Regions from separate parts of the Pseudoalteromonas sp. SWXJZ94C genome, predicted to be linked through region 3. Evidence: predicted binding sites of a transcription regulator. Region 3 holds the regulator's gene; each other region holds the start of a gene.
What was found. The regulator sigma-54, encoded in region 3, starts transcription at its own class of promoters, with help from an activator protein. The targets are predictions, from matches to a motif close to GTTGGCACGNNNNTNGNNT.
Positions count from the first base shown of each region.

Region 1: the regulator sigma-54 is predicted to act here: its motif matches at 1,367-1,385, upstream of flgJ (flagellar assembly peptidoglycan hydrolase FlgJ).
Region 2: the regulator sigma-54 is predicted to act here: its motif matches at 1,991-2,009, upstream of glnA (glutamate--ammonia ligase).
Region 4: the regulator sigma-54 is predicted to act here: its motif matches at 2,050-2,068, upstream of I6F65_RS16330 (DUF2726 domain-containing protein).

Region 1 is NZ_JADYXF010000009.1:97,557-100,768, forward strand. Features, by position in the region: gene flgK (flagellar hook-associated protein FlgK) at 1-332, opposite strand, end outside; gene flgJ (flagellar assembly peptidoglycan hydrolase FlgJ) at 334-1,329, opposite strand; gene I6F65_RS05850 (flagellar basal body P-ring protein FlgI) at 1,473-2,567, opposite strand; gene flgH (flagellar basal body L-ring protein FlgH) at 2,580-3,212, opposite strand, start outside.
Region 2 is NZ_JADYXF010000025.1:46,222-49,433, reverse strand. Features, by position in the region: gene typA (translational GTPase TypA) at 1-1,557, opposite strand, end outside; gene glnA (glutamate--ammonia ligase) at 2,065-3,212, shown strand, end outside.
Region 3 is NZ_JADYXF010000045.1:11,550-14,761, reverse strand. Features, by position in the region: gene lptA (lipopolysaccharide transport periplasmic protein LptA) at 1-260, shown strand, start outside; gene lptB (LPS export ABC transporter ATP-binding protein) at 257-982, shown strand; gene I6F65_RS17190 (RNA polymerase factor sigma-54) at 1,052-2,551, shown strand; gene hpf (ribosome hibernation promoting factor) at 2,579-2,866, shown strand; gene ptsN (PTS IIA-like nitrogen regulatory protein PtsN) at 2,871-3,212, shown strand, end outside.
Region 4 is NZ_JADYXF010000040.1:33,562-36,773, forward strand. Features, by position in the region: gene I6F65_RS16320 (cobalamin biosynthesis protein) at 1-575, opposite strand, end outside; gene mtnN (5'-methylthioadenosine/S-adenosylhomocysteine nucleosidase) at 576-1,283, opposite strand; gene I6F65_RS16330 (DUF2726 domain-containing protein) at 1,414-2,010, opposite strand; gene folE2 (GTP cyclohydrolase FolE2) at 2,124-3,044, opposite strand.

The sequences.
Region 1 (3,212 bases), on a different contig from region 3:
TCTTGTACGTTATTAAATAACGAATTTATACCTGTAGATAAGCTGTTTGCTTCTTCTGAAAATAAGGTGTCGACTCTATTTGCTTCTGTTACAAATTGATCAAAAAACGTTTTATTAGAGGTGTCTCTGTTTAACTGCTCTTGAGCAAATTGATTAAGTAAACGGTAGGTATCGCCTTGCCCTACTTGATTATCTATTGTGGTTGTAAATTCTGTGCGTTCGCGTACATAGCCTTCGGTATTTACGTTGGCAATATTTTTACTTGTCGTTTGCAGTAACTCAGAACTTGCTCTTACTCCTGAACTGGCAATATTTAGTAAATCATACGACATGTTACTTTACTCCTTGGCGGATCACATTTGCCGCAATGTCTTTTAATTCAGTACTGTTAAGTACCTGTTTTATTTTGCTGGCATAATTTGGATCGGTTGCATAACCTGCTTTTTGTAGTGAATCTAAAAAGTCGCTCGGCTTTGCTGTATTTTGTAGTGCTTCTTTATAACGAGGGTTTTGCGTCAAAAAATCAACAAAGTCGTTTACGCTCTCTTTAATTGAATCGTAGGCTCTAAAGCTGGCTTGTTTTTTAACAGCCGTACCTTGTTCAAATTCGAGAGTTACTTTGCTGGCTTTTTCACCTTCCCAACTTTTATCCGATTTAATATTGAATAAATTATTTGAGCTATTGCCATCGCTTTTATTAATAATATGTTTGCCCCAACCAGTTTCAAGCGCCGCTTGTGCAACCATTACAGCTGGGTTTAAACCTATTTTTTTAGCTGCTGTTTTTGCATGCTCCCATACTGAACTTACAAACTCTTCGGCGGTTTCGAATGCAGGTGCAGTTGCTTTTGGCTTTTCGGTACTTGCTTCAACGCTATTAACTATAGGCTCTGCCTTTTTCTCGGCTTGCTCATAAGAAGGTGCAGAACCGATGCTTTTATCGCTAAAAATATCGTTAGTGGTTCTTAGTACAGAGCCCGGCATAAACTTTTTACCATCGGGAGATAACTGCTGAACAATTAAGTCAGCAAGCCCTAATGAACCATTTGATGAGAGTTCTGTTGAGAGCTGTTGATCGTGCATTTCTTGGAAGAATTTTACGCCGCTTGAGTTAAATGGGCTTTCTTTGTCTTCAAACGCTTCGTTTGCTTTACGCATACTTTTAAGCAGCATTTGCGTAAAAATAGCTTCAAATTGTGCCGCCGCTTTTTTGAGTGCAGCTTTAGAGGCATCTGTTGATGCATCGCCACTTGTTAAGGCTTCTTTACGAAGTGAGTTTAAGTTGCCTAAATCAAAAAAGTTTTGTTTATCGAGATGATTTGTTTCCATCAGCTTTTTGACACAATAATGAATAATGCAGTTAAAAATGCAAAAATTGAGCCAGTTGATGTGTTTTTGAATTTATAAGTGGATTATAAATGAGGTTTTTTAGCTTAGCCCTAGCAAGTAAACTGCAAGGGCTAACTTTGTTTTTATATTACAACTAGTTGTCCGTTAATTGCACCCGCTTCTTTTAGTGCTTCTAAAATAGCCATTAAGTCGCCTGGTGCCGCACCAACTTCATTAATTGCGCGTACTAGGTCATCTAAGCTTACACCTGGATTAAATACAAATGCACGAGAATCATCTTGCTTTACATCAATAATGCTTTGTTGTGTTACTGCGGTTTGACCTTCGCTTAATGGGTTTGGCTGCGATACGTTTTGTTGCTCAGAAATAGTGACGGTTAAACCACCGTGCGTAATAGCTGCAGGTTGTAATTTTACGTTTTTACCAATAACAATGGTACCTGTACGCGAGTTAACAATAATTTTTGCAGCCATATCGGCCGGTTTAAACTCTAAGTTTTCGAGCGTTGATAAGTACGATACGCGTTGCGATGCATCTCTTGGGGCTAGTACACGAATAGAAACAGAATCTAACGCTTGTGCGCTGTTAGGACCAACTAGGTTGTTAATTGTTTCTTCAAGGCGTTTTGCTGTTGTAAAATCAGGGCGATTTAAATTAAAGGTAATGTAGTCACCTTGCAAAAACGGACTTTTAACAGCGCGCTCAACCGTTGCTCCATTAGGAATTCGACCAACCGTGGGGGTATTAATAACAACCTTACTGCCATCTAAACCCTGTGCACCTAAACCACCTACAATAAGACTGCCTTGTGCAATGGCATATACATTGCCATCAACCCCTTTTAAAAATGTTTGTATTAGCGTGCCACCACGTAAACTACCCGCACTACCGATAGACGATACGGTAATATCAATTGTTTGCCCTGGCTTTCTAAATGCTGGTAACTCAGCATGTACGGCCACTGCCGCTACATTTTTAATTTTAGGGCTTAAAGTAGAAGGTAATGTAATACCAAAGTTACTTAACATGCCCATAAAGCTCTGTTGAGTAAACTTGCTTTGCTCTCCAGTGCCAGGTAAACCGACCACTAAACCATAACCAACTAGTTGGTTAGAGCGAACGCCTTCAACCATAGAGACATCTTTAATACGCTCTGCATTTGCCGAAAATTGGCAACCTAGTAAAGCGATTAAACAAAAAACTTTAAATCCATTCATAATGAATGTCCTCTAAAAAGGAAAAAGCGAGCTACTAAAAAAGCGTGTTAACCAACCAGGACTTTGTGCCTCTTGGGTTTGCCCTTTACCTGAGTACTGAATACGCGCATTGGCGATTCGGTTTGACTCAACTGTATTGTCTGAACTTACATCTTGCGGGCGCACTAAACCTTCTAAACGAATAAACTCTTCGCCTGTATTTAGTGTTAGCCATTTTTCGCCGCGTATAACTAAGTTACCATTTGGCAAAACACGCATTACATTTACTGATATGTCGCCCACTAAACTATTTGATTGGTTTGATTTTGAATCACCCGTAAATGAGGAGTCGCTACCAATACCAAACTGAATGCTGTCGCCACCAATATTAACCGGTAAGCCGCCAAAACCAATTACGGGGTCAAGGCTTGCCTCGGTTTCTTTGTCTGTTTCTGTTTTTGCCGCTTTTGTGGCTTGAGTCGACTCTTCTAATTTAACCGTAATAATATCGCCAGTTCGCAGCGCTTTTCTGTCTGCGTATAAATCGTTAGATACGTTTGTGTTAAACAATGAACCGGTTGCAACAACGGGCTCTATATTTGGCTCAGGGTACATTGGCGCGTAGTAAGGGTCGTCTTGCACCACTTCACTATTTTGTGTTGATAC
Region 2 (3,212 bases), on a different contig from region 3:
TACTTCAACACCGTGACCGATGAATAAACGGCCGCGTTCTTGTAAGTTGAATAATGCGTTAGTAAGTGCTTTACCAGTTGCGTTTGCAATCATTACGCCGTTCTTACGAACACCGATGTCGCCACCTTTGTGAGGACCGTAATGATCGAACGTATGGTACATAAGACCAGAACCCGAAGTAAGCGTCATGAAATCAGTTTGGAAACCAATTAAACCACGGCTAGGGATCATGAAGTCTAAACGCATACGGCCTTTGCCATCTGGAGTCATGTTAGTAAGTTCACCTTTACGTAGGCCAACTTGCTCCATAACAGAACCTTGGTGCTCGTCTTGACAGTCAATAGTAACTGTTTCAAACGGTTCTTCTAGAACGCCATCTACAGTACGTAAGATAACTTCTGGACGAGAAACTGAAAGCTCGTAACCTTCACGACGCATGTTCTCGATTAAGATACCTAGGTGTAATTCACCACGACCAGAAACACGGAAGCTATCTGGGCTACCAGTATCTTCAACGCGAAGTGCTACGTTGTGTACTAATTCTTTGTCTAAACGTTCACGGATATTACGTGACGTTACAAACTTACCTTCTTTACCACAGAAAGGTGAGTTATTTACAGAGAATGTCATTGTTACAGTTGGCTCATCAACACTTAGTGGTGGTAATGCTTCAACGTTTCCTGGGAAACAAACTGTATCAGAAATCTTAAGCTCACCAATACCTGTTACAGTTACGATGTTACCAGCGTAAGCTCTTTCAGTTTCGATACGTTCAAGACCTAGGTAGCTTTGTACTGCGCCAATTTTACCATTACGTGTAGTGCCATCAGCACTGATAATAGTAACTTGTTGGTTAGGAGCAACAGAACCACGTTTAATACGACCAATACCAACTACACCAACATAAGAGTTGTAATCTAGTTGAGAAATTTGCATTTGGAAGTCACCTTCAGGATCTGCATCCGGTGGTGATACTTCGTCAACGATCATCTTGAACATAGGTTCCATGTTGTCTGATGGCTCGTCTAAATCTAGTGTTGCCCAGCCGTTGATTGCTGAAGCGTAGATTACTTTAAAATCTAACTGTTCGTCAGTTGCGCCAAGGTTGTCGAATAAATCAAAGATTTGATCCATAACCCAATCAGGACGTGAACCAGGCTTATCAATTTTATTGATAACTACGATTGGCTTTAAGCCTTGCGCGAATGCCTTTTGCGTAACGAAACGCGTTTGTGGCATTGGACCTTCTTGAGCATCAACAAGTAATAATACTGAGTCAGCCATCGAAAGTACGCGTTCAACTTCACCACCGAAATCGGCGTGTCCCGGAGTATCTACGATATTGATATGGTAGTCGTTCCAAGAAATGGCTGTGTTTTTAGCCAAAATGGTAATACCACGTTCTTTCTCAATGTCGTTTGAGTCCATCACGCGCTCTTCGTTACCGCCGCGTGTTTCTAATGTACCTGATTGCTCAAGTAGTTTGTCAACCAGTGTTGTTTTACCGTGGTCAACGTGCGCGATAATCGCTATATTTCTTAACTTTTCGATGCTCATATATTTACTCAGAGAAATTAAATTCTCATTGATCCTGCAAGATCTACGCACTCATCTGCGTTTTCACGAGATGTCCAAGCATAGGATTTAAAAGGGCGCATATTATCCCTCATTAATGACATGGATGAAAGTTTATCCAATACATATTTTAAAACTTTCTCAATACTTTCACTAAGTATCTGTTTTATATATGACATTTAGATGAATTAAATTTTGATTAATTTCAGAAAAACAGCCATTTTTGCCATTTTACAGATATTTTTGGTACTCTTTTACATTTAAGTTATGCTAATTTAGTGTGATTAAATTAGCAACAAATTACACCGTGTAAAACTTGCACCAAAAGGGACTTTTTACGCACCAATAAAGTGCACCAATTTGATCCATTTTGTAGCATCTTAATTTTTTTAATTTATAAACATATAGTTATAAAAATGGCACAAAATCAGCTTGGTAAATGCCAAAGCAATTACGCAGCAATAACAAAACCCAATAGTTGGAGGACACATGTCGCAATCGGTTTTAGATTTTATTAAAGAAAATGACGTTAAGTTCATTGATTTACGCTTTACTGACACTAAGGGTAAAGAACAACATGTATCTATTCCTCATCACCAAGTTGATGAAGACTTTTTCGAAGACGGTAAAATGTTCGATGGCTCTTCAATCGCTGGTTGGAAAGGCATAAACGAATCAGACATGGTATTAATGCCAGTTCCTGAATCAATCAAACTAGACCCTTTCACAGAAGAAACAACTTTAATCGTTCGTTGTGATGTAGTTGAGCCTTCAACTCTTCAAGGTTATGAGCGCGACCCTCGTTCAGTTGCTAAGCGCGCTGAAGAGTACATGAAGTCTACTGGTATTGCAGATACCGTTTTATTTGGTCCTGAGCCAGAGTTTTTTGTATTTGACGATGTTAAATATAAATCAGATATGTCTGGTTCAATGTACAAAATTGATTCTAAGCAAGCAGCTTGGAACTCAGATAAAGAATATGCAGATGGCAATACAGGTCATCGTCCTGGTGTTAAAGGCGGTTACTTCCCAGTTGCTCCTGTTGATGATTTCCAAGATTGGCGTTCAGCTACGTGTCTAGTTCTAGAAGAAATGGGCCAAGTAGTAGAAGCACATCACCACGAAGTAGCTACAGCGGGTCAAAACGAAATCGCTACTCGCTTTAATACAATGGTATTAAAAGCGGATGAAATTCAAGAAATGAAATATGTTATCCACAACATGGCTCACTTATACGGTAAAACAGCAACGTTTATGCCTAAGCCAGTTGTTGGTGATAACGGTTCTGGTATGCATTGTCACCAGTCACTTGCTAAAGACGGTGTAAACCTTTTTGCAGGCGACAAGTACGGCGGTCTTTCTGAAGATGCTCTTTACTACATTGGCGGCATCATCAAGCATGCTAAAGCAATTAACGCTTTTGCAAATGCATCTACTAACTCGTACAAACGTTTAGTACCAGGTTTTGAAGCACCAGTTATGCTTGCATACTCTGCACGTAACCGTTCTGCATCAATCCGTATCCCAGTGGTTCCATCTGAAAAAGGTCGTCGTATTGAAGTACGCTTCCCGGATCCAACTGCTAACCCATACCTTGCTTTCTCAGCAATGCTTATGGCTGGCCTTGATGGTATTAA
Region 3 (3,212 bases):
AAAAGCAAGATGACGGCACAATAATGAGCGCAAGTGCGAACGAAGTTCGTTACGATGTAGCTAAGCGTTTTTTAACACTTGTTGGCGATGCACAAGTATCGCAAGCTGGACAAAAAATTAACGCAAAAAGCATTACTTACGATATGCAGCAACAGCTTATTAGTGCTGAAAAAGACGAAAACTCTACCGATCGCGTTCATACTATTTTAGTGCCTATTGAAGCTACAAAAAGTAAAAAAAGCGATAAAGGTCAACCATGAGCACATTAAAAGCAGAGCTGTTAGCAAAAAGCTATAAAGGTCGTGAAGTTGTTAAAAATGTAGGTCTTGAGGTTAAGGCTGGCAGTATTGTTGGTTTACTTGGACCTAATGGTGCAGGTAAAACTACAACGTTTTATATGATTGTAGGACTTGTACCTAGCGACAAAGGTAAAATATCCATCGATGATAACGATATTACTCTTTTACCTATGCATAGTCGTGCTAGATTAGGGATAGGGTATTTACCACAAGAATCGTCAATATTTAGAAAACTGACTGTTTACCAAAACTTAATGGCTATTTTAGAAACGCGTAAATCGTTAAATAAACAAGCTCGAGAAGACACATTAAATAATCTATTGGATGAATTTAGCATTCAGCATATTCGTGATAGCCAAGGTATGGCTTTATCCGGTGGTGAACGTCGCCGTGTAGAAATAGCACGTGCACTTGCCGCCGATCCTAAGTTTATATTGCTAGATGAACCTTTTGCTGGTGTAGACCCAATTTCAGTATTAGATATTAAGAAAATAATAGAACATCTTAAAAACCGTGGGATTGGTGTATTAATTACCGATCATAACGTAAGAGAAACCCTTGATGTTTGTGAAAAAGCCTACATTGTTTCTCATGGGGAGCTAATTGCATCTGGCACTCCTGAACACGTATTAAACGATAAAACAGTACGCGATGTTTACTTAGGCGAGCAATTTAGGCTGTAACATTAACGCCATGTCTTTGAGCATCTGCTAGTATTAATTATAACAACATAAAAGGATTGTTAGAGATAAATGAGGCAATCATTACAGCTGCGCATGGGCCAGCAACTTACAATGACACCACAGCTGCAACAAGCAATTCGTTTGTTGCAACTCAGTACATTGGATCTCCAGCAAGAAATACAAGAAGCTCTTGATAGCAACCCGCTGCTAGAAGTTGAAGAAAACGACTACGCAGAAGATTCTGCTGGCAAAAATGAGCAAAAAGCTGATAACGATGACGTTACTGTTAGCGCATCTGCAGATGATGCTCCTAGCGAATACGAACAAGATAGTGGTGAAGCACTTGCTAAAGATACAGTAAGTGACGACATGGCTATGGATGTTAGCTGGGATGAGTACATGAGTGCTGCGCCTGCATCGTCATCAGGACCAATGCCTGAGGACGAGTCAATATACCAAGGTGCTTCAACCGAAACACTTCATGAGTACCTAATGTGGCAGTTACAATTAACGCCTTTTAGCCCTACTGATGAAGCTATTGCAATCGCTATTGTTGAAGCCGTAGATGATTCTGGTATTTTAACACTTAGCTGTGAAGAAATTTTAGAGAGCTTCAATCAAGAAAACGAAGATGATAACGAAGTCGAACTTGACGAAATTGAAGCCGTTTTAAAGCGTATCCAACTGTTTGATCCGGTCGGTATTGCTGCACGTAGTTTACAAGAGTGCTTGTGTATTCAGCTTAACCAGTTTGATAAAGAAACACCTTACATTAATGAAACAAAAATGATCTTAACCGAGCATATTGATTTATTAGCTGCTCGTGACTATCGTACATTAATGAAAAAAACTAAGCTCAAAGAAGAAGAGCTTAAAGAAGTAATGACACTAATACATACTCTCAGCCCTAAACCCGCTGATACGATTGTTAGAGAAGAGTCTGAGTATGTTATTCCTGATGTGTCGGTTAAAAAAATTAAAGGTCGCTGGGTTGTAGAATTAAACCCAGATAGCATGCCTAAAATAAGAGTAAACAGCCAATATGCTGCAATGTCTCGTACCGTTAAATCTAGTGGTGATAGCCAATTTATTCGCTCACACTTACAAGAAGCAAAATGGTTTATTAAAAGCCTAGAAAGCAGAAACGACACATTGTTAAAAGTAACAAATTGTATTGTTAAGCAACAACAAGGCTTTTTTGAACACGGTCCAGAAGCCATGAAACCAATGGTTTTAAATGATGTTGCTGAAATGGTAGAAATGCACGAGTCGACTATTTCTCGCGTAACAACCCAAAAGTATATGCACACGCCACGTGGAATATTTGAGTTAAAATACTTTTTCTCAAGCCATGTAAGCACCGAAAATGGTGGCGAATGTTCATCTACGGCAATACGCGCTCTGATTAGAAAATTAATCGCAGCAGAAAACTCAGCAAAACCATTGAGTGATAGCAAGATAGCGGATATATTGGCTGAGCAGGGAATTAAAGTAGCTAGACGCACGATCGCAAAGTACCGCGAATCTCTGGCTATTCCACCGTCAAATCAGCGAAAAAGTCTGATTTAAGACGCAAAAACAAAGAGGGTAACGCTTATGCAACTAAACTTAACTGGTCGTCACGTAGAAGTAACCGATTCACTAAAAGACTATGTAAACACTAAATTTGCGAAGCTAGAAAGGCACTCTGATCATATTAATAATGTTCATGTCATTCTCGATGTAGAAAAATTAAACCAAAAAGCAGAAGCAACAATTCATGTCAGTGGTGCAGAATTATTTGCCTCTACTGAACATCAAGATATGTATGCCGCCATTGACTCGTTGATTGACAAGCTCGATCGACAAGTTATCAAACACAAAGAGAAGCTTGCTCGACACTAATATTATGAAATTAAGTTCACTTATATGTCAGGACTGCAGCAAAGCTGCGGTCCTTTTTAATAGTAAAAAAAGAATTTTAGAGTTTATTAGCGAACTTGCTCACAACAAGCTTCCTTACTTATCTCAACAAGATATTCTTAGTGCTTTACTAAGCAGAGAAAAACTAGGTAGTACAGGCATTGGTAAAGGTATTGCAATCCCTCACGGACGAATGAGTGGCGTAGAAGAACCTTTAGCTTTAGTACTTGTTAGCGAAACACCTATTAACTTTGATGCGATAGATAACCGCCCTGTAGATATTTTTGTTGCACTCATCGTACCAGATGGTGATAACCAACAGCACTTA
Region 4 (3,212 bases), on a different contig from region 3:
GCTATTTCATTTCGCCATGCTTGCTGGATTAAAGTTAGTAATCTATAGGCAAGTGCAGCAATAGGACCCAATATTAAAAATATAAATATAACGACAAAATAGTAACGTGCGGTTCGCAGTATTAAACTCTCTATTAACGCTTTAATAATTCCTGGAGCTGAAAGCTTACTCACATCACGCGCGAGTAAAGGCTTTAATAATTCGCGAGCTGTAGATTTTTGATTTTGCTTAGTTAGTTTTGCAATACGCAGTGCTTTTTTATCAATAATTTTACTCTCTAAACATAAGTATAAAATAAGCCCCGCAAGTAGTTCAGGGTAAAAAGCAAATTCTAATAGTAGAATAATAATAGTGAGGATAATGCTTAAAATAAGTGTGCTTGCCAGCAATGAGGATAAGTACTGATAGCTATTGGGTTCTTTGCTTTTATATATTCGTTTACCAATTGCGTTAAAAACAGCAACTAAAGCGGTATTAGGATGATACCAACTTACTAATGGTAAAAAGCGCTCAGCAAGGAGCGCTACAATAAATGCAATAAAGTCCAAATGATTTTGAACAATATTGCTTAGCATTTATAGCTTAACTGCTGTTAACTTTTCAAGAAGTGCTACAACCATTTTAGATGAGTTGATTGACGCGGTTTCTAGGTACTCTTCAAATGATTGTGGTGACTCTTTACCAGCAATATCAGACATAGAGCGAATAACAACAAATGGTGTATTAAGTGCAAAACATGTTTGCGCGATAGATGCGCCTTCCATTTCAACAGCAAGCATTGTTGGGAAATCGCTACGTGCTTTATCAATACGTACAGGGTCACACATAAATGTATCGCCAGTACAAATTAAGCCAACTAAGGTTTTTACTTCACTAATTTGTGCAATTGTTTGCTGCGCGGCTTCAACCAATTTAGGGTGAGCAATAAAAGCAGGTGGCATTTGTGGTACTTGACCTATTTCATAACCAAATGCTGTTACATCTACATCGTGGTGACGAACTTCTGACGAAATTACTACATCGCCTACGCTTAGCGATGGGTCAAACCCACCGGCAGAGCCAGTGTTAATAACACAATCAGGCTTAAAGTTATCGATAAGTAGTGTGGTAGCAATAGTTGAAGCTACTTTACCAATACCAGATTGAACGAGTGTTACTGTATTACCAGCAAGTTCGCCAGTATAAAAAGTAAAATCTGCTTTTGTTAAAATTTGTGGGTTTTGCATTGCTTCACGTAAAATTTTAACTTCTGGCTCCATTGCGCCAATAATACCAACGTTCATAGTTTTAAATTCCTGAGTTTGAATAAATTTATTATACGTGAAGTTAGTAATAAAAAACAAAAAAGCGAGCCGTTTTATGCAGCTCGCTTTGAATACTTTTAGGAGAGTATTTAATTAGGAAACAAAATTGTTAAATTTCAGCTAGGGCAGTTGTATGTGCTTTAGCTTGAGATGGTGAAAGTACGGCCGGTTTGTTTACGCGATTTCGAGCTGGGCGTTGTGCTTGCGAAGGTGCAGGCTTACCAAGTTTAAACATAATGGCATCGCGTACTTCTGAAGGACGGTATCCTGATTTTACTTTCATACGAATATGTGGAATACCCGCAGCTTCTAAAGCACCATTAACAAACCAATCTCGTTGTGCTTTATGTCCATCTTTGTTGGCGTTGTTAACTAAATCAACAGCAGCCACAATCGTCATTTTTTCTTTATCGATTAACACAAAATCAAGTTGTTTGTTTTTTGCTTTAGCAATTGCTGCGCGTTTAGATTTAGGAGATAAGCCTTCTTTACAGTCAATTACATCTATTAGCTTTACACGGCTAACAATTTTATATTGATCGCCTACAGCGCGTTCTAATAAGTTTAAAAAAGCACTTTCTACTTGTGTAAATACGCTTTGTTTGCGCGTAAAAGGATAAGGGTTTCCGCCGTCATCATTAAATTTTGACGCAACAATTGATGCACCTACGACTAATACTAAGATTGATAATAAAGCAAATTCCATACGATAACTCCATAACAACAAATTGACACTGCTTGAGTTAAGCAATTTATATGCCTAAACACAGGTGGTTATGAAATTATTATCGTATGGTTTATTTAAAGGTATTTTACCTATTATGCTTTGTAACCGTTGGTAATTCCTTTAACGGCAATTGCAACTGCATCATGGGCGTGTAGCGACTCATAATGGTTTATTTGCAACCAATAGTCTGCATATTTGTCACGCTCTAAAATTGCCTTTATTTTTCGGGCTGCATCTTCGCAAAACATTAAATTTTGACCATTTAAGCGAGCAAACTCTTGTTCATCTTCACGCTTTACAGCCGCTTGTACCGGTGTTTTAAGTTCATCTTCAAGAGTATTAATTAAGCTAACAACATCGAATTCATTAATATCGTTATCAAGTTTTACTTTTACATTCGCAATTGAGCGTTGAGAGTGAGGTGTTGCTACAATTCCTTGTGTTGTGCCAAGCCACTCGTGTACATCTTTTTGACTTAATGTTTCTTGATTAAACTTTTCGCTAAATGCATTCTGTATAAGCTGGCGCGCAAGTGCCGCAGAGCATGGGCAAGTTGATGAATAAGTAACATCAACACTCAGCTCATAACTAATAATATTATGCTCAATAGTACTCGTTAATATAATAGGGTAGCTTTTCCAACCTACTTTGCCGCTTAATAGTGATTTACGGCGCAGTGGCAGCTCAAACTTAAACTCAATTTGTGCTTTATCGCTCAAGTTTTCATGGCTGGCAATAAAAGAGTTTAGAGTGCCCGCTAATGTTTGTGGATTAACATGTTGCTCGGTTGATAGCGTATCTAGTGCCAAGTATAAGCGTGACATGTGAATGCCTTTAGCATCTTCTTTGTGTAAGTTAACAAAGGCGCGGGCTTTAGCATTAACAGTAACTGGGGATGTATCACGCGATTCAAAAATAAATGGCAACTCAATTTCAGCCATGCCAACCCAGTCTAATTTACCTGTTTGTAAGGCGGGTGCCGTGTCGGCTATATCGGGCATGTTGATTTGCATGGTATGTTACTCGTTATTGGCAATGATAATGCGCCGCATTTTACACGAAATAATCACTAGCTGAAACGAGGACTTTTACCTGCGTTTACTTTCAAACATGAATTTTTTCTATTTTTATCACACAACATGAAAATAGCTAATAGAAAAATGCTAAAATCTGGCAAAATA